Regions from separate parts of the Actinomadura vinacea genome, predicted to be linked through region 2. Evidence: riboswitches for the same ligand, from Rfam matches in the RefSeq annotation. Region 2 holds a riboswitch; the other holds the start of a gene.

Region 1 (10,106 bases), on a different contig from region 2:
GCAGCGCGGGCAGCGGGTACGCGGCCTCCTCCCTGGTGTAGGGGTGCTTCCAGTCCTCGGCGAGCAGGCATTCGGCGGTGTGCGGGGCGTTCTTGAGCGGGTTGTCGCCGCGGTCGTGGGAGCCGTCGGCGACCCGCTGGATCTCCCGCCGGATCTCGATCATGGCGTCGCAGAACCGGTCGAGCTCGGCCAGGTCCTCGCTCTCGGTGGGCTCGATCATCAGCGTGCCGGCCACCGGGAACGACAGCGTGGGCGCGTGGAAGCCGTAGTCGATCAGCCGCTTGGCGACGTCCTCGGCGGTGATCCCGGTCTCCTTGGTGATCTTGCGGAGGTCGGCGATGCACTCGTGCGCGACCAGGCCGTTGCGCCCGGTGTAGAGGATCGGGTAGTGCGGGGCCAGCCGGGCGGCCAGGTAGTTCGCGGCGATGATCGCGCTCTCGGTGGCGGCGCGCAGCCCGTCCGGGCCCATCATCGCGACGTAGGCCCAGGAGATCGGCAGGATGCCCGCCGAGCCCCACGGCGCCGCCGAGATCGGCCCCACCCCCGTGTCCTGCGGGCCGGCCTCCGCGCGCAGCGGGTGGCTGGGCAGGAACGGCGCCAGGTGCCCGCGCACGCCGATCGGGCCGACGCCCGGCCCGCCGCCGCCGTGCGGGATGCAGAACGTCTTGTGCAGGTTGAGGTGGGAGACGTCGGAGCCGAACTCGCCGGGACGGGCCAGCCCGACCAGCGCGTTGAGGTTGGCGCCGTCGACGTACACCTGGCCGCCGGCCGCGTGCACGGCCGCGCACACCTCGGTGATCGTCTCCTCGAACACGCCGTGCGTGGACGGGTAGGTCACCATGATCGCCGACAGGGCCGCGCCATGCTGGGCGAGCTTGCCGTGCAGGTCGTCGAGGTCGATGTTGCCGCCGTCGTCGCACTTGACGACCACGACCCGCATTCCGGCCATGACCGCGCTGGCGGCGTTGGTGCCGTGCGCCGACGACGGGATCAGGCAGATGTTCCGGTGCCCCTCGCCGCGCGCGGCGTGGTAGCCGCGGATGGCCAGCAGCCCGGCCAGCTCGCCCTGCGAACCGGCGTTGGGCTGCACCGACACCTTGGCGTACCCGGTGATCTCCGCCAGCCGGTCCTCCAGCTCGCCGATCAGCTCCAGGTAGCCGCGGGCCTGCTCGACCGGCGCGAACGGGTGGATGTCCGCGAACTCCGGCCAGGTGACGGGCTCCATCTCGGCGGTGGCGTTCAGCTTCATCGTGCAGGAGCCGAGCGGGATCATCGACCGGTCCAGCGCGATGTCCTTGTCCTGCAGCCTGCGCAGGTAGCGCAGCATGGCGGTCTCGGACCGGTGCCGGTGGAAGACCGGGTGGGTGAGGTAGGGGCTCTCGCGGCGCAGCTCGCCGAAGGCGTCCCCCTGAACACCATCCGGCAGAGCACCGTCCGGCAGGGCGCCGGCCGGTGGGGCGCCGTCCAGGCCGAACGCGCGCCCGACCGCGCCGATGTGCTCGTCGGTGGTGGTCTCGTCGCAGGCGATGGCGACGTGGTCGGCGTCCACCGGGCGCAGGTTGACCCCGCCCAGCCGGGCCTTCTCCACGATCTCGGCCGCGCGGCCCGGGACCCGGGCGAGCACGGTGTCGAAGAAGCGGTCGTGCACGACCTCGACGCCGGGCGCCTCGCGCAGCCCGGCGGCCAGGCCGCGGGCGTGCCGGTGGACGCGCTGGGCGATCGCGGCCAGCCCCTCCGGCCCGTGGTAGACGGCGTACATGCTCGCCATCACCGCCAGCAGCACCTGCGCCGTGCAGATGTTGCTGGTGGCCTTCTCGCGGCGGATGTGCTGCTCGCGGGTCTGCAGCGCCAGCCGGTAGGCGGCCGCGCCGTCGGCGTCGACCGAGACGCCGACCAGGCGTCCGGGCAGCTGCCGCTGGATGCCCTCGCGCACCGCCATGTAGCCGGCGTGCGGGCCGCCGTAGCCGTACGGGACGCCGAACCGCTGCGCCGACCCGACCACGATGTCGGCGCCGGACTCGCCCGGCGGCCGCAGCAGGGTCAGGGCGAGCAGGTCGGCCGCGACCACGACCTGGGCGCCGCGCTCGTGCGCCTGCGCGGCCACCGGCTCCAGGTCGCGCACCGCCCCCGAGGCCCCCGGGTACTGCAGTAGCACGCCGAAGAAGTCGCCGTCGGGCAGCCCCCCGCCCAGGTCGGCGGTGGCGACCTCGATGCCCAGCGGGACGGCGCGGGTGCGGATGACCTCGATCGTCTGCGGGAGCGCGTCGGCGTCCACCAGGAACGTGCCCGGCTCCTTGCGCCTGGACGCGCGGTGCGCCAGCGCCATGGCCTCGGCGGCGGCGGTGCCCTCGTCCAGCATGGAGGCGTTGGCGACCGGCAGCCCGGTCAGGTCGCTCACCACGGTCTGGAAGTTCAGCAGCGCCTCGAGCCGGCCCTGCGAGATCTCCGGCTGGTACGGGGTGTAAGCGGTGTACCAGCCCGGGTTCTCCAGGACGTTGCGCAGGATCACGCCGGGAGTGATCGTGCCGTGGTAGCCGAGGCCGATCATCGAGGTCAGCACGGTGTTGCGGGACGCCAGTTCGCGCAGCCGCTCCAGCGCGGCGGTCTCGCTCAGCGCGGGCGGCAGGTCGAGCGGCCGGTCGGTGCGGATCGCGGCGGGCACCGCGTCGTCGATCAGGGCCTCGGCGCCGGAGTAGCCGATGGCCGCCAGCATCCGGTCCTGGTCGGCCGGCGCGGGCCCGATGTGCCGGTCCGCGAACGCGGACCGGGGGTGCTGCGGCGAGGCCACGGGGGCGAAGTACTGGGCGGTCATGCTGGGGAGCCTCCTGGGCTTTCGCGGTCGCTCAGGCGCCACCGGTACCGCGATGCGCACCGCGGCCGGCGGCCGTCTCCCCCTCTGTCATCGGCACCTGAGAGATTCGCCCGCGTCCCGGGCTTTCCCCTTCGGTGAGACCCCGTTCCCCCACCGGGGAACGGCGCCTGCTCTCCAGAGGTGCCTCGCCCGCGCGGTCCTTTTGCCTGAGAGGTTCCGGGGAGGGTTGCCCCTTCGGCGCCCCACACTGGTTGCGTGGGATCTCTCCCGCACAGGGTCGACGGCGTTCTCCATGAAACTCTATCCAACCCGCCGCCGGAACGATCGCGACGGGGCGGGGGCACGGGCGGCGGGCGTGCCGGAAAGCGGTCGGCCACCGGCCCCGGGCCGTTGATCCCGGGGGGCTACGGACCAGTACGATACCCACATCTCACGGGGACGGGACCCGACCGTGCAAGCGCTTGTGCGAACGCTCGGCCGGGCGGCGGGTCACGGCGCGGGCGGCGCCGGTTCTCGGCGGGGCCCGGCGACGGCCCCGGAAAATGGGGGCCGCGGGGGCCAGGAGGGTACGAATCACCTTGAACGTGAGAGCGGACGGACCGGGCACCGTGCTCGACCGCACGACGCCGGTCCGGGGACGCCGATCGCAGTGACAGGTCCGGACGGCGGTGTGGGCGTGACACAGACCCACCGGGAAGAGCACAAGGACGAGTCGGTTCGGCCCGGCCCGGCCGCCGCCACGGCCGTGCCCGTCGACGAGCCGCCGCGCCCGGACCGCATCCGGCGGCCCTCCGACGCGATCCGGTTCGCCGCCTCGGTGGCGGGGCTGGTGGCGGTGATGCTGCTGGTCTTGTTCGCCTTCGCCCAGCAGACCACGCACGGCCTGCAGACCGACATCACCCAGGGCACCGCGCACGCGCCGCGCTTCCTGCTGACGCTGGCCACGCTGGTGTCCAGCTTCGGGGTGCTGGCGGTGCCGGTGGCGTTCGCGGTGGAGCGCCTGTTCCACAAGGACGGGGTGCGGGTCGCGATCGGGCTGCTGGCCGCGGTGATCGCGTTCGCCGTGACCGTCCTGCTGGACGACCTGGTGATCTCCTCCGCGCCCGGCGGGGTGCTGGACTCGCTGATCTGGGGCGGCACCGAGACCGCGCCGGTGCACACCGACATCGCCCCGGTGATCGCGTTCGTCACCGCGGTCGGGATGGCCGGCCGCGCCCGCTGGCAGGCCGTCACCTGGACGATGATCGGGCTGGCCGCGCTGACCGGGCTCACCGCCGCCTACGCCTCGGTCGCCGCGCTGGCCGCCACCTACTTCCTGGGCCGCGCCATCGGCCACGGCACGCTCTACGCCGTCGGCACGCCGAACCCGCGGCCGCCGGGCCTGGCGGTCGTCGCCGCGCTGGAGCGCCTGGGGCTGCGCACCCTGCGGGCGCGGCGGCTGTCGGACGACGAGGACGAGGTCCGCCGCTACGGGGTCCGGATCGCGCACTCGCCCGACGCCGTCCCGACCGACGGCTCCGGCGTCGCGCTGCCCCGCGGCGACTGGCAGCTGGAGGTCAGCGTCCTGGACCGCGACCAGCAGACCGCCGGGGTGCTGTACCGGGTGTGGCGGCTGGTCCGGCTGCGCGAGGCGGCGCCCCGGCGCCCGGTGCGCTCGCTGCGCCGCTCGCTGGAGCAGGAGTCGCTGATGGCCTACGCCGTCGACGCGGCGGGCGCCCGCACCCCCCGGCTGGTCGGCACCAGCGAGGTCGGCACCGAGGCCGCGCTGGTGGCCTACGAGTACGTGCCCGGCCGGCGGCTCGACGACGTCCCCGACGAGGACCTCACCGACGCGGTGCTCACTGACGTCTGGGGGCAGCTGAAGCGGCTGCAGTCGGCCCGGCTGGCGCACCGGCGGCTGGAGGGCGGCGCGTTCCTGATCTCCGAACGGGGCCGGGCGTACCTGATCGACCTGCGCTCGGGCGAGATCGCCGCCGGGGATCTGACGCTCCGGCTGGACCTGGCGCAGTTGCTGACCACGCTGGCGCTGCGGGTGGGGCCCGAGCGCGCGGTCCACACGGCCGCGCGGGTCCTGGGCGAGAAGGCGCTGGCCGCCGCGGTGCCGCTGCTGCAGCGGGTCGCGCTGTCCCGCGACACCCGGGCCGCGCTGCGGCACGACCGCGAGCTGCTCACCCGCATCCGCGAGCAGATCGTCCGGCTGGGGCCCGAGGGCGAGGCCCCGCCGATCCGGCTGGAGCGGTTCCGGCCGCGCACCATCTTCAGCATCGTGGCGCTGACCGTCGCCGCCTACATCGTCGTCCCGCAGCTGAGCAGCGTCGACCCGGTCCAGCTGGTGGCCGGCGCCAAGTGGTGGTGGATGGGGGTGGCGCTGGGCGCCGCCGCGCTCACCTACCTCGCCGCCGCGTTCATGCTGATGGGCTTCGTCCCCGAGAAGCTGCCGCTCGGCCGGACCGTGCTCGTGCAGGTGGCCGCGTCGTTCGTGAAGCTGGTGGCGCCCGCGGCGGTGAGCGGTGTCGCGCTCAACACCCGCTACCTGCAGCGCTCGGGGGTGCGGCCCGGCCCGGCGGTGGCCAGCGTCGGCGCGTCCCAGCTCATGGGCATGGCGATGCACATCCTGCTGCTGATCCTGTTCGGGTTCATCACCGGCTCCACCGGCAACGCCACCCGCGATCTGGCGCCGTCCCGCACGATCGTCATCGTGCTGCTGGCGCTGGCGGTGCTGACCGCGATCACGCTGACCATCCCGCGGGTGCGGCGGTTCGCGACCAGGCGGCTCAAGAGCATGTTCTCGGGCGTCGTGCCGCGGCTGGTCGACGTCCTGCAGTCACCGAAGAAGATCATCACCGGGCTGGGCGGGTCGCTGCTGCTGACCGTCGCTTTCGTGGTGTGCCTGGACGCCTCGGTCCGCGCGTTCGGCGAGTCGCTGCCGTGGACGGCGGTGGTGGTGGTCTTCCTGACCGCGAACGCGGTGGGTTCGGCCGCGCCGACCCCGGGCGGGCTGGGCGCCGTCGAGACGGCCCTCACGGTGGCGCTGACGATCTCCGGCCTGACCGCCGAGGCGGCGACCTCGGCGGTGCTGCTGTTCCGGCTGCTGACGCTGTGGCTGCCCGTGCTGCCGGGGTGGGCGGCGTTCGCCTACCTCCAGCGCAAGGAAGCGATCTAACCGGGGGGGTCAGCCCGTCCTGCGGGCGCGGCGCCGGTGCGCGAGCTCGTCGTGGGGGTGCTCGCCGGAGTCTTCCGGGTCGTCGGTGGCGGCGCGTTCGGCGGGGAGCTCGGCCAGGCTCCCCTCCACCTCCTGCCAGACGCGGCCGAGCGCGATGCCGAAGACCCCCTGGCCGCCCTGAAGGAGATCCACGACCTCGTCGGCCGAGGTGCACTCGTAGACGCTCACGCCGTCGCTCATCAGCGTGATCTGCGCCAGATCCCGGACGCCCCGGTCGCGCAGATGCGTCACGGCCGTCCGGATCTGCTGCAACGAGACCCCGGTGTCCAGCAGCCGCTTGACGACCTTCAGGACGAGGATGTCGCGGAAGCTGTAGAGCCGCTGGCTGCCCGACCCGTGCGCGGCCCGCACGCTGGGCTCGACCAGCGCGGTGCGCGCCCAGTAGTCCAGCTGCCGGTAGGTGATCCCGGCGGCGGCGCAGGCCGTGGGCCCGCGGTAGCCCACGTCCTCGGGCGGCGCGGACACCTCGGTGTCGAAGAGCAGGCCCTGCTCTCCGGCGCGCCGAGACGCCATCTGCCTGTCGGGGGTCGCCTTGCCCTCGCCGCTGCTCACCGCCACGCGGACCTCCGGCTTCTATCAGCCCGCGGGGCTTCGTCAAGGGGGTTTGACGAATTGACACCACGGGTGTTCCACCAGCACGGTAGGTGCCGGTCAGGGTGTGGTCAACGTTCGCCGTCGGCGCGTCGCATGCCCGGATGAACCGGCTTCACGTGGGCAAACTGCGCACCTGCGGTCCCACCGGGACTCCTACCCCGTTCACCCACGGCTGGAACCGGACCGCGCAAGACCACCCGCACCCGAGCATGAACTCGCAGAGCAGACGGCCCTCCAGGCCCAGAACCGGCCGCGACCATCGACCGGCCGATTCCACGATATTCGACCCCCCGAACTCCCTACCGGTTCCCCCGATTCGCAGTTTCTAACTAGGGCTCTGTCTAACCGGGGGCTGCGCCTATCTGGGGGCCGGCCCTCACCGGAGTGGACGGACCCTGGAGGGAGCGCCAGCGACCGGAAGGGGCCGTTCGCCCCGTCCCGGGTGGTGTGGAGGGTCGCCCCTCCGCAATGAATCAGCCCGCGCGGCCGAAGTCCTCCGGCGAGATCGTGTCGAGGAACTCGCGGAACTTCTCGACCTCGTCCTCCTGCTCGTCGGGGATGGCCACGCCGGCCTCCTCCAGGACGTCGTCGCTGGCGAAGATGGTGGCTCCGGTGCGCAGCGCGAGCGCTATCGAGTCGGACGGGCGCGCGCTGACCTCGACGCCGTTGGAGAAGACCAGGTCGGCGAAAAAGATGCCCTCGCGCAGCGCGGTGATGTTGACCGTGCGCAGCTGCACGCTGAGGGCCTCCAGCACGTCGCGGAACAGGTCATGGGTGAGTGGACGGGCGGGCAGCACCCCCTGCTGGGCGAAGGCGATCGCGGTCGCCTCGACCGCCCCGATCCAGATCGGGAGGTAGCGGTCGCCCTCCGTCTCCTTCAACAGGACAATCGGCTGATTGGAGGGCATCTCGACCCGGACGCCGACGACCTCCATCTGCTTCACTGCGGCTCCCTGCTGGTCCTCGCTGTCTCGATCACCGTGCCCGGACCGATCCCTGACCGAACCCTCTAGCCAACGTACACCCAGGGTCGGACCAGACGTCCCGCCGACCGCCGGGGAAAATCCTGCGAAATATTCCGATCAAGGGTCGAGACTCTCCCGGAGCCCCGTGGAGACCAGGGCCGCGTGCAACCGTACCGCGAGCGCGGCGATCTCCCGGGCGGTCTGGGTCGCCTGCTCGTGGGCGCCCGGACTGCGGCGGCGCAGCTGGGGCGCGACGACCTGGTCGATCAGGCCGACCTGGCGGTCGGCGGCGGCCTTGAGGGCGCGCAGGTGCCGGACCTCGAAGCCGAACTCGCCGAGGGCGGCGGCGGTGCGGGCGACGGTGAGGGCCTCGCCCCCGTAGTGGCCGGCGGCGCGGCGGACGAGGCCGTACTCCTCCAGCCGGGTCAGCAGGTCCGCGTCGATCCCGGCGCCGTCGAGCAGCTGGCGGCGGGTGAGCCGGACGGGCGCGGGCTCCTCGGCGGTGGTGTCGGCGGCCACGAGCGTGCGGGGCCGCCGCGCGCCGTCGTCGTGGGGCCGCGCCAGGCCGGCGGGCTGCGCGGCGTCCGGCGCCGTCCTGGGGGCCGGGAGCGGCACCGGCTCGCCGCGGTCGCGGGCCTCCAGGTGCTGCCGGATGACCCGCAGCGGCAGGTAGTGGTCGCGCTGGGCGCCCAGGATGTACCGGAGCCGCTCGACGTCGGCGTCGCCGAACTTGCGGTAGCCGGAGGGGCTGCGCTGCGGCTCGATCAGCCCCTCCGCCTCCAGGAAACGGATCTTGGAGATCGTGACGTCGGGGAACTCGGGCCGCAGCCGGCCCAGTACGTCCCCGATCGTCATCAGGGCCCGCGCCGGCTGCGCGCTCATGGTCCCCTCCCGGTCAGCCGTGCTGCGGGTTGGTCAGGAAGACCATCCGGAACTTGCCGATCTGGACCTCGTCGCCGCCGGACAGGCCGGCCTGGTCGATCCGCTGCCGGTTGACGTAGGTGCCGTTGAGGCTGCCCACGTCGCGGACGAAGAACGCGCCGCCCTCGCGGGCGAACTCGGCGTGCCGGCGGGACACCGTCACATCGTCGAGGAAGATCTCGCTCTCCGGATGCCGGCCGGCCGAGGTGCGGTCCTTGTCGAGCAGGAACCGGCTGCCGGCGTTGGGGCCGCGCCTGACCACCAGCAGGGCGGTGCCGGGCGGCAGCGCCTCCACCGCGATCTGGTCGGGCCCGACCGGCTCCTCGGCGCCCTGGTCGGTGTCCAGCGCCTCCAGGCCGCCGATGGAGATGGTGGAGGTGGATTCCCCCGGCGACTCCTTGTACGGCGTGGGCGAGGGGGCGCTCCGCGTCAGCGGGGAGCCGCAGTTCGAGCAGAAGCGGGCATCATCCGGGTTGGCGTGACCGCACTGCGTGCAGTAGACGCTCGGCATCGATCGGCTCGGCCTCCTACCATCGGCGTGCCGCCGGCCGGTGCCCGCTTCCGCGGTGCTCCGCCCTGCGCCACGCGCATCCTGTACCAACCCACGCCGGGAGACCGTTCCCCCGACCACGGTCCTGCCCGCCGCCCACCAACACGACGGTTGCCGCAACTTACGCGGGTAGGGCCCAAGGGGTCAACTGGAACGGTGAGCCGGCTGCCCCCCAAGCTACCGCCGTCAATGATCGCAGGTCTACGGCGCCGCGCGGACGCGATCCGATCGTACGGGCCGGGCGGCGGCGGTGCCCGGACCGGCGCGCGGCGGCCCGGTGGCCCGCCGACCTGCGACGCCATGATCGGCCGCGGCCGGACGGGACCGCGGCTCAGCCCGGCCGGGTGGCGCGGATCTCCACCGTGGCCCGGGGCGTGACGGCGACCGTGGCGCCGGCGCTGCGCAGGGTCCGCACGACGCCGCCGGGGATGTTGAGGGCGGTGGTCATGGTGTGCGCGTCCCCGATCACCAGGAACCGGTACGGCGCCGCCAGCGGCGCGCCGTCGGCCCGGATCCCGCCGCCGGGCGCGTCGAGGAAGTAGGTGGCGGCACCGGCCCGGACCTGGTTGATCTGGACGACCTCGGCGCCGGCGTCGCGCAGTTCCTGGAGGGCGTCCAGCAGGTCGACGGCCCGCACCTTGCGGGCCGGGTCGCCGATGAGCAGTTCGATGCCGGGCCCCTCGGCGGGGAGGGTGCCGGCGAGGAGGCCGTAGGTGGTGGCCCGTTCGCGGGCCTCGCGCAGCGCCGTCTCGCCCTGCGCGTCGCGTTCCAGGCCCGCCTTGGTCTCCTCCAGCTCGCGCAGGTCGCCGCGTAGCCGTTCGGAGCGCTGCGACAGGTCCGACAGGATCCCGACGAGCTCGTCCTGGCGGGCGGTGGCGAACGTGGTGTCCCGCTGGTTGGAGCGGACCTGGGCGACCGCCGCGAAGCCCACCAGGAGGCACAGGAGGCCGCCGACGAGCTGCCCCCAGGTCCGGCGCGGGCGCAGCAGCTCCAGCAGCCCCGGGCTCCCGTCTCGGGACCTCCGCGCCTCGCCCGCGTCGT
Region 2 (10,106 bases):
CCGCCCGAGTCCAGGTCTCACCCGAGGGCAACGGGATCGTCAGCGCGCGCATGGCTCGCAAACTGATCCAAGTCATCGTGGGGCGACCGGAGGGCCGTCCGGACCGTCGCTGCGGTGCGGCCACCGGGCGGACGCGTCGCGCCGCAGACGGGAGACCTCCTCCATGCGGTCACCAGGGATGATGACCTGGGTGACGTCCACGGCGTTCTCGTCCTTGGCGCTGTAGCTGATGCGGACGATCTCCCACACGGGCAGTTCGACAGGGATGAGCAAGAGACGCGCCTCGTCGACGGTCGGCATCCGCACGCGGCGCCGTTCGAGCCACTCCAAGGGGCCGTGCCCGTTGCGCTCGATCGCGTCGATCCAGGCGCCCGGCCCCGTCCCATAGGCCTCTTCGACTTCGGGTGTCTCAGCGGTGATCCTCGGGTGGATCCATGTCGTGGAGATCTGGAAGGCCGGCTCACCCGCCGGGCCGGTCACACGCAGCCGTCTCATCACCATTTCACCGACCGACACGTTCAGCATGTGCGCGAGCCGGGCGTCCATGATCGGCGCCTTGCCGACCTCCGGCTTGCCGTGGTGAACCCACAGCTCATTGCCCATGGCGGCGGGGAAGCTGTAGCCGCCGGCGAACTCCTGTCCGTCCTTCACATGTCTGGTGTTGCGCTTGACCAGGTCACTTCTCAAGATCGTCTTGCGATGTCCGGGGCGGACGACCGTCCCGCGGCGAGGCACGGAGACCAGGCGACCTTCCTTGGCGAGCTTGCCCACCGCACGCGCGACGGCGTTGCGGCTGGCGTTGTACTGCTCGGCAAGCTTCTCCATCTGCGGCAGGGTCTCGCCCGACTGCCACTCACCAGCGTCGATACGGCGTTGCAGATCATCGGCGATCTCGTTGTACCGAGCTGACCCCACGTGTCCGACTCCTCGCGTTGGGTTTATTTGTTGAAGCTTATTGACGAGGGCGCACCCTACCGCCACCATGAACTTCGGCCGTGATTTGTTGAAGCAAATCATGCCGAAGATCGTCCATTCTCGACCTTGAAGACCTACCCGATGCGTCAGGCACGACCCGTCAAACCGGTGTTCCGGTGGGCAAGCCGACGAAGGAGGCCGGGCCCATGGCAGATGCTAGAACCAGCCTGTCTCAAGCGGCGCCAGCAACGCTCGCAGAACCATGCTCAGCAGGCGCTCGGTGAACGCCGAGACGGTGGCCCAGGAGGGCCTGGACATGACCTTTGTGGCGGCGGCCACGGCTCCGGCCCAGGTCCGCACCCATCTGAAGTTCCGGCTCTCGGACTGGGGGCTCCTGCGCGCCGCGGAAGACGTGTGCGTGATCGCCGGTGAGCTGATCACCAACGCGGTGGAGAGCACACCCGACCGTGAGATCCGGGTGAGGTTCACACGAGAGCGGTGCGGGGTCGTGCTCGCCGTCTGGGGCAGCTCGGATGACCTCCCGGTGAGCAGACCTTTGGCGGAACTCTCGCTAACGGACATCACCCCGGATCCTGAGGCGCTGGACCCCGGGCACGACGACGGCACGGGTGGATGGGGTCTGCCGATCATCGAGGCGCTGTCCGCTCAGTGCGGGGTCCGGAAGACCCACCCGCATGGCAAGTGGGTGTGGTCTCTCGTCTCGTTCTGAGCCCCTCTGCGGCTACGTTCCGGTGGGCGGTGGCAGGTCTGGGACGGGGGGCGGCCAGGGGAGGACGGTGTTGATCTCGCTGGCGCCGCGGCGGCGCCGGGGCAGGTCGTCGGACTCGCCCTCCGGGGTCGGTTCCGGCGTGGCGGGCTCGGCCGGGAGCTGGGGCTCGAAGGTGATCAGGCCGTCCTGGGTGAGCGTGGCCAGGTCGTGCATCACCGAGTAGAGGCCGCGGCCCAGGGAGAAGGCGATGTCGCGCACCGTGCGGCGACCGTTGACCTTTGACAGGACGTCGCCGCGGGGCGCGCCGTCGTCCGGGGGCACGGGTTCGGGGACGGCCGGATGCGGACGCCTGTTGATCTCCAGGCCGAACTCCCGCCACTGGGACGCCGCGGCCAGCCTGCGGGCGGTCTCGCGGACGAGCCGATGGGCGTCCAGACCGGGATCGGCGGGCAGCAGCGGCGCGAGATCGTCCTCGCCGTACGGCTCGGCGGTGCAGGTGCGCACGCCGCACAGGGCCATGGCGAAGACGGCGTCGACGACGGCGACCTGGGTCAGGACCTGGAGCCCGGCGGCGCCGAGGAGGCCGCGGTCGACCAGTTCGGCGGCCATCCGGCCGTGCGGCGCGGCGGCGGCGAACGCGTCGGTCCAGTCGGCCTCGGAGATCCGGCCCGAGCGCAGAAGCAGGGATTCGGGCCCCGGCGCGGCGGGTGTGCCGGCCGCGACGACGAGTCCGTCACGCATCGTCACGGCGCCGGCCTGGCCGCCCTCGATCCGCAGCGTCCCGGAGAAGCGCTCCTGGCCGCGGCGCTGGAGCGCGGAGTCGAAGATGCCCGTCCGCGCGGGTGGGTCGGCGGTTGAAAAGGAAGGTGCGGTCACGTCGTCCGTCCAGAACGGGGCCAGTGTGCTCAGGGGCATCATGCCAGGCGCCGCGGGCCCGTTTCGGCCGGACGCCGGGACGGGCCTCCACTCGTTACATCACTTCCGGGCGACCCTAAGTCAGGTAAGAAAGCAACCGATTTCCTAGTTGAAATGTCCAACTTGGTCCGGCTTGCGCCGGTATGTTGGCGCTGATCAACAAGACCTGCTCACGCCGGGGGGACAGGGGATCTCGCACATCCCCCCGCGGGCGGATAGACCGTGATGAGGGGCCTGAGTGGACATCGAAGCCGCGCTCAAGCAAGCCATGACCATCGAGGGGGCGCTCGGCGCCGCACTCGTCGACTACGAGAGCGGCATGTCGCTCGGGACTACCGGGGGAGGCCGCGACCTGGACCTGGAGGTCGCCGCGGCGGGCAACACCGAGGTGATCCGGGCCAAGACCCGCACGCTGGAGGCGCTGCGGATCGACGACACCATCGAGGACGTCCTCATCACGCTGGACCGCCAGTACCACGTGATCAGGCTGCTCAACCGGGGCGGCAGCCGGCTCTTCCTGTACCTGGCGATGGACCGCTCCCGCGCCAACCTGGCCCTGGCGCGCCACACCCTGCGCGGCATCGACAACGACCTGAGCCTCTAGAACGTCACGTCGCCGCCGGTCGTCCGACCGCGACCGGCCGCCGATCCCGGAACGATCAGCCGGGCCGCTCCGCGCTGCCCTCGTGCACACGCGCGATACCGATCTCAATAGAGGGAAGAACACCGGGGATGTCAAACGAAACGGTCCTCGCGGAGCTGCACGCTCTGCGCGACAACGTGGCCGGGGTGACCGACAGCGCGGTGGCGTCGGTCGACGGAATGCTCATCGCCTCCGACACCGCGGAGGTCCGTCCCGACGTCCTGGCCGCGCTCGCCGCGGCGGCCCTGGGGCTGGGGAAGAGCGCCGGGAAGGAGGTCGGCATGGGCGAGCTGCGCGAGGTCGTGACCCGCTGCCAGCTCGGTCACATCGTCGTCTACGCCGTCTCCACCGGCCAGCTCCTGGTCGTCCTGGGCGACGAGGGCCTGGACATCACCCGCCTCCATCTGGAGTCGCGCCCGGCGGTGACGCGCCTCGGCGACCTCCTGGCCAACTGACGGGTCAGTCGTCGTCGTCCTGGGGCCGGGGCTTCCGGGTTCTGGTTCCCCGGCGGGGAGAGCGGCCTCGGACGGCTGAACGGAGCGCGCGTTCCCTGCCGGTGGTCCTGCGGCGGGCGGGGTTGAACGGGGTCCTGCGGGCCGGGCGGTCGCGGGTGACGCGGCGGCGGGTGGACGGTCTGCGGTGGAGGAGTTCGGGCGGGATCAGGTCGTGGCGGCCGGCGATGAACTCCTGGATCCAGATCTTGACGCGGATCAGCGGGCGGCGGAAGCGTTCCTCATGCCATGCGGCGGAGCGGGCCTTGCGTGAGCCCGGGGCGTACTGCCAGCGGGCCCACGGGGAGCCTGGACGGGCCACCCGGATCGCGCCGATCACCAGCAGGAGCGGCAGGAAGAGGCCGGCCAGGCCGGTCCAGATCTTGCCCTTGAAGACGGTGATCACGGCCAGCGCCAGGTTGACGATCAGGGACGCGACGTAGACGGCGCCCGGCAGCGGAGGGCTCCCGTCCTGGTCGGGCCGGAGGCCTTCGAAACCGACCGGGCGGACGCCGAGCAGGAGGAGGCCGGTCACGGCGATCGCGACGAAGACGGCGTCGACGGACGCGCGGCCCTTCTCCGTCCAGTAGACGTCGCTGAGGTGCAGGATCAGGGCGAACTCGTCCAGCACCAGGGCGGAGCCCACGCCGAAGATGACGGCGGCGGTGACGACGAAGCCCTGGTAGTCCTCCGGGACGGCGAAGCCCATCACGCCGCCCACCAGCATGAGGACGACGCCGAACACGACATGGTGGATGTGCAGGTCGCCGGCCTTGACGTTGCGGAACCACCAGCTGACGTTCGCGCGGATCAGGCGGACGTTCACCCGCGTCGCCACGAAGGTGATGATGAACGCCACGAAGAAGGCGAACAGCGGCAGCCGCCCGGTGTCGGCCACGCGAACTGAGAAGAAATCGGACAAGGCACCCCCCTGGGCCCCATGATGCCCTGTGACATGCGGGGATATCGTTAATGGGCGACGAAGGGGGAGGGTATGGGCCGTTCCGTGGACAGGTGCGACCCGGGCCGCCGGGAATGGATCTCCGAGGCGATCCGGAAGGTGGAGGCCGACGCGAACCGCAGCGCCGACACGCACCTGCACGTGTTCCCGCTTCCGGAGGAGTGGGGCATCGACCTGTATCTGAAGGACGAGTCGGTGCATCCGACCGGGTCGTTGAAGCACCGGCTGGCGCGGTCGCTGTTCCTGTACGGGCTGGCGAACGGGTGGATCTGCGAGGGCACCACGATCATCGAGGCGTCCAGCGGGTCGACGGCGGTGAGCGAGGCGTACTTCGCGCGGCTGGTCGGGCTGCCGTTCGTGGCGGTGATGCCGGAGCGCACCAGCCAGGAGAAGATCGAGCTGATCGAGTTCTACGGCGGGCGGTGCCATCTGGTGGCCGATCCGGCGGCGATCTACGCCGAGTCGCGGCGGCTGGCGCGGGAGTGCGGCGGGCACTTCATGGACCAGTTCACCTACGCGGAGCGGGCGACGGACTGGCGCGGCAACAACAACATCGCCGAGTCCGTCTTCGAGCAGCTGCGGCTGGAGCGGTTCCCCGAGCCGTCCTGGATCGTGGTCGGCGCGGGGACCGGCGGGACGTCCGCGACGATCGGCCGGTACGCGCGGTACCGGCGGTTCCAGACCCGGGTCGCGGTGGTGGACCCGGAGGGCTCGGCGTTCTTCGGCGCGTTCGCGGACGGGGACAGCGCCCGTACCGCGGCGGGTTCGCGGATCGAGGGGATCGGGCGGCCGCGGGTGGAGCCGTCGTTCCTGCCGACCGTGATCGACCGGATGATCCAGGTGCCGGACGCGGCGTCGATCGCGGCGATGCGGTGGACGCGCGAGGTGACCGGCCGGAGCGTGGGCGGGTCGACCGGGACGAACATGTGGGGCGTGGCGCTGCTGGTCGCGGAGATGCTGGAGCGCGGCGAGCGCGGCAGCGTGGTCACGCTGATCTGCGACGGCGGCGAGCGGTACGCCCGCACCTACGGGTCGGACGACTGGCTCGCCGGGCAGGGCATCGCGGTGGGCCCGTACATGGACACGCTGCGGGCCTTCCTCAAGACGGGCGAGATGCCCTAGCCGTTGAAGCGGATGGGGTTGACCAGGTCGGCGTAGATGAGCAGGCCGCCCATCACGATCAGCACGGCCGCCATCACGTAGGTGAGCGGCAGCGCCTTGGCCACGTCGACGTATCCGGGGTCGGGACGCCGGAAGAGGCGGGCGAAGCCCTTCTTGACGGCCTCCAGGATGGCCCCGGCCATGTGGCCGCCGTCCAGCGGCAGCAGCGGGACGAGGTTGAACATGCCGACGGCGAGGTTGAGGGAGCCGAGCAGGGCGATGAACATCGCGACCTTCTCGACGGTGGGGCTCTCGGAGGCGGCGATCTCCCCGCCGAGGCGGCTGACGCCGACCACGCCGATGGGGCCGTTGGGGTCGCGCTTCTCGTCGCCGAAGGCGGCGTTCCAGACGCCGACCATCTTCTGCGGCATCCGCAGCAGCGCCCCGGCGGTGTGCGCGGTCAGCTCGCCCATGTAGTCGGCGACGGCGACCGGGCCCTGGCGCTCGCGTTCCTGGAGCGGGGTGATGCCCAGGAACCCGACGTTGACCACCTTTTCGGTGTCGTTGAGGTCGTACATCTGGTTGCGGGTGACGGGCACCTGCAGTGCGACGGGCTTGCCGTCGCGCTGGACGGTGACGGCGACGGTGCGGCCGCCGGAGTCGCGGATCAGGCCCTGCAACTGGTCGTAGGAGCCGATCTTGCGGCCGTCGTAAGTGGTGATCCGGTCGCCGGCCTTGAGCCCGACGGAGGCGGCCGGGGTCGGGGTGTAGCCCTGCGGGCAGTCGGTGAGCTTGGAGCCGGCGGGGATCGCGCACTTGGCCACCGAGCCGATCACCGGCTGCGGGGTGGGGGTGCCGATGCCCATGAGCAGGATCCCGAAGAACATCACCGCGAGGATGAGGTTCATCGCGGGCCCGCCGAACATGATGAGCAGCTTCTGCCACCACTTCTTGGCGTAGAAGACGCGGTCCTCGTCGCCCGGGCGGATCTCCTCCAGCGACGCGCCGCGGGCGGACTCGATCAGGCTCTGCCACGGCCCGGTGCTGATCTGCCGGACCTCGCCGGGCCGGTCGCCCTTGCGCGGCGGCAGCATGCCGATCATGCGGACGTAGCCGCCGACCGGGATCCACTTGACGCCGTACTCGGTCTCGCCCTTGTGCCGGGACCACATCGTGGGGCCGAAGCCGACCATGAACTGCGGGGTCCGGACGCCGAAGAGCTTGGCGAAGGAGAAATGGCCCAGTTCATGCAGGGCGATCGACGCCAGCAGGCCGAAGAACAGGATCAGTACTCCCGCCAACCAGCCCATGCTCGCCCCGTCCCTCCGTGATCTCCAACGACCCGTTCAGGGTACGTGAATCCGGGCCTCTCGTGACCGTGGAGTTATGCACGCGTGGCCCTTGCGCACCCGCCGGTGGTACGGCGGGTGCGCCCCGTCCGGTTCAGCGGGGCGGGGCGCCGGCGGCTGGTCGGCGGGGTGCGGCCGCTGCTAGCCTGGCCACCAGCCGATGATCCCGCGCGGGAGAGTGCCCTGGCAGCCGGTCAGGGACGCCGAAGGAGCAAATCCTCCCCGGAACCTCTCAGGCCCAAGGACCGCGCGGGCCAGGCGACCTCTGGAAAGCGGGGACGCGACCGTCCCCCGCCGAAGGTGAAAGCCCTCCGCCCTCCGCGGGCGTGCGGGGTGAAGCTCTCAGGCGCCGCGACCGGCCGATGACAGAGGGGGAGGCACCGACCGCGCCCGGTGCGGGTGGGACGATTGGTTCCACGCGCCCGCGACGAAGGAGCCGACCCATGTCCAGCACAGCGCCCTCAGACCCGGGGGACGCCAGGAAGACGCCGCTGTACGACGTCCACCGGGCCCTCGGCGCGCACCTCGTCGACTTCGCCGGCTACCTGATGCCGCTGCGGTACGCGAGCGAGACCGCCGAGCACCGCGCGGTGCGGTCCGCCGCGGGGCTGTTCGATCTGTCCCACATGGGGGAGATCTTCGTGGACGGTCCGGAGGCGGCCGCGGCGCTCGACTACGCGCTGGTCGGCAACCTGTCCCCCATGGCCGTCGGCAAGGCCCGCTACACGATGATCTGCGGGGTCGACGGCGGGGTGCTGGACGACCTGATCGTCTACCGGCTGGCCGAGCAGACGTTCATGGTGGTGGCCAACGCCGCCAACGCCGCGACGGTGCTGGCCGCGCTGACCGAGCGGGCGGCGGGCTTCGCGGGGGCGCGGGTGGCCGACCGCTCCGGCGAGTACGCGCTGATCGCGCTGCAGGGGCCGGACGCGCAGGGGATCCTGTCCCGGTTCACCGCCGCCCCGCTGCCCGACCTCCGCTACTACGCGATCATGGCGGACGAGGTCGCGGGCGTCGACGCGCTGATCGCCCGTACCGGCTACACCGGCGAGGACGGCTTCGAGCTGTTCGTGTCGGCCGCGGACGCGGTGCCGCTGTGGAACGAGCTGGCGGCGGTCGAGGGGGTGACCCCGGCCGGGCTGTCGGCGCGGGACACGTTGCGGCTGGAGGCGGGCATGCCGCTGTACGGCAACGAGCTGACCGTCCAGACCAATCCGTACGAGGCGGGCCTGGGCAGGGTGGTCAAGCTGGATAAGCCCGGAGATTTCGTGGGAAAGGCCACGTTGGCCGCGCAGGCGCAGACCCCGCCAGGCCGTAGGCTCGTAGGGCTGGTCGCGCGCGGCCGCCGGGCGCCCCGCAAGGGGTACGAGGTCGTCATGTCCGACGGCACGCCGTGCGGGGTGGTGACGAGCGGCGCCCCGTCCCCCACACTGGGCACGCCGATCGCGATGGCCTACGTGGACATCGGGGTGGACGAGGACGGGCTCGCCGTCGACGTCCGCGGCCGCCGGGAGCCGGTCGACGTGGTCGCCCTGCCCTTCTACAAGCGTTCCTGAGACCTGGAGAGAGAAACCACCGTGAGCGTTCCGGAGCAGCTGCGCTACAGCGAAGAGCACGAATGGGTGTCGGGCCTCGGCACGGCCGAGGACGGCATCGTCACCGTCGGCATCACCGCGCACGCCGCCGACGCCCTCGGCGAGATCGTCTTCCTCGAACTGCAGCCCGGCGAGGGCGACCAGGTCGAGGCCGGCGAGCCGTGCGGCGAGGTCGAGTCCACCAAGTCGGTCAGCGACATCTACTCCCCGGTCAGCGGCGAGATCACCGCGATCAACACCTCGGTGATCGACGAGCCCAAGGTGATCAACGACGACCCGTACGGCGAGGGCTGGATCTTCAAGGTGCGGATCTCCGACGAGCCCGGCGACCTGCTGGACGCCGAGGCCTACGACAAGCTGATCGAGGAGTCCTGACCGTGTCGTTCAAGGACCCGCTGAACGAATCCCTGGCCGAGGCCGACCCGGAGGTCGCCCGCGCGGTGGCCGCCGAGCTGGACCGGCAGCAGTCCACGCTGGAGATGATCGCCTCGGAGAACTTCGCGCCGGCGTCGGTGCTGGAGGCCCAGGGGTCGGTCCTCACCAACAAGTACGCCGAGGGCTACCCGGGCAGGCGCTACTACGGCGGCTGCGAGTTCGTCGACATCACCGAGCAGCTGGCCATCGACCGCGCCAAGGAGCTGTTCGGCGCCGAGCACGCCAACGTGCAGCCGCACAGCGGCGCGCAGGCCAACACCGCGGTCTACTTCGCGCTGCTCCAGCACGGTGACACGATCCTCGGCCTCGACCTGGCGCACGGCGGCCACCTGACGCACGGGATGCGGCTGAACTACTCCGGCAAGGTGCTGAACGTGGTGCCCTACCACGTCCGCGCCGAGGACGGCCTGGTCGACATGGACGAGGTCGCCGCGCTGGCGGCCGAGCACCGGCCCAAGATGATCGTCGCGGGCTGGTCGGCCTACCCGCGGCAGCTCGACTTCGCCCGGTTCCGCGAGGTGGCGGACTCGGTGGACGCGCTGCTCATGGTCGACATGGCGCACTTCGCCGGGCTGGTGGCCGCGGGCCTGCACCCCTCGCCCGTCCCGTACGCCGACATCGTGACGACCACCACGCACAAGACGCTGGGCGGCCCGCGCGGCGGGCTGATCCTGGCCCGCGAGGAGTACGGCAAGAAGATCAACTCGGCGGTGTTCCCGGGCATGCAGGGCGGCCCGCTGGAGCACGTGATCGCGGCCAAGGCGGTGGCGCTGAAGATCGCCGCGTCCGAGGAGTTCAAGGACCGGCAGCGGCGCACCGTCGAGGGCGCCCGGCTGCTGGCCGAGCGGCTGCTCGCCGAGGACTCCGCGAAGGCGGGGGTGAAGGTCCTCACCGGCGGCACCGACGTGCACCTGGTGCTGGTCGACCTGGTCGACTCCGAGCTCACCGGCCGGGACGCCGAGGACCGGCTG

What was found. Region 2 has a riboswitch for glycine ahead of gcvT (glycine cleavage system aminomethyltransferase GcvT). Riboswitches for the same ligand answer to the same signal wherever they lie in the genome.
Region 1: it holds a riboswitch for glycine, as region 2 does, so the genes downstream of both, gcvP (aminomethyl-transferring glycine dehydrogenase) here and gcvT (glycine cleavage system aminomethyltransferase GcvT) in region 2, are expected to answer to the same signal.

Annotation. Positions count from the first base shown of each region.
Region 1 covers NZ_BAAARW010000024.1:53,051-63,156, reverse strand. The annotation lists gene gcvP (aminomethyl-transferring glycine dehydrogenase) at 1-2,812, opposite strand, end outside; glycine riboswitch at 2,887-2,996, opposite strand; glycine riboswitch at 2,997-3,092, opposite strand; gene ABD340_RS31645 (flippase-like domain-containing protein) at 3,489-5,975, shown strand; gene ABD340_RS31640 (MerR family transcriptional regulator) at 5,985-6,593, opposite strand; gene ABD340_RS31635 (bifunctional nuclease family protein) at 7,103-7,573, opposite strand; gene ftsR (transcriptional regulator FtsR) at 7,712-8,476, opposite strand; gene ABD340_RS31625 (double zinc ribbon and FHA domain-containing protein) at 8,490-9,026, opposite strand; gene ABD340_RS31620 (DUF881 domain-containing protein) at 9,397-10,106, opposite strand, start outside.
Region 2 covers NZ_BAAARW010000020.1:753,115-763,220, forward strand. The annotation lists gene ABD340_RS27900 (Uma2 family endonuclease) at 1-52, opposite strand, end outside; gene ABD340_RS27905 (GntR family transcriptional regulator) at 73-1,017, opposite strand; gene ABD340_RS27910 (ATP-binding protein) at 1,178-1,645, shown strand; gene ABD340_RS27915 (hypothetical protein) at 1,658-2,563, opposite strand; gene ABD340_RS27920 (hypothetical protein) at 2,829-3,164, shown strand; gene ABD340_RS27925 (roadblock/LC7 domain-containing protein) at 3,293-3,658, shown strand; gene ABD340_RS27930 (hypothetical protein) at 3,663-4,592, opposite strand; gene cds1 (L-cysteine desulfhydrase Cds1) at 4,689-5,777, shown strand; gene ABD340_RS27940 (M50 family metallopeptidase) at 5,774-7,066, opposite strand; glycine riboswitch at 7,267-7,363, shown strand; glycine riboswitch at 7,368-7,477, shown strand; gene gcvT (glycine cleavage system aminomethyltransferase GcvT) at 7,549-8,661, shown strand; gene gcvH (glycine cleavage system protein GcvH) at 8,683-9,075, shown strand; gene ABD340_RS27955 (serine hydroxymethyltransferase) at 9,078-10,106, shown strand, end outside.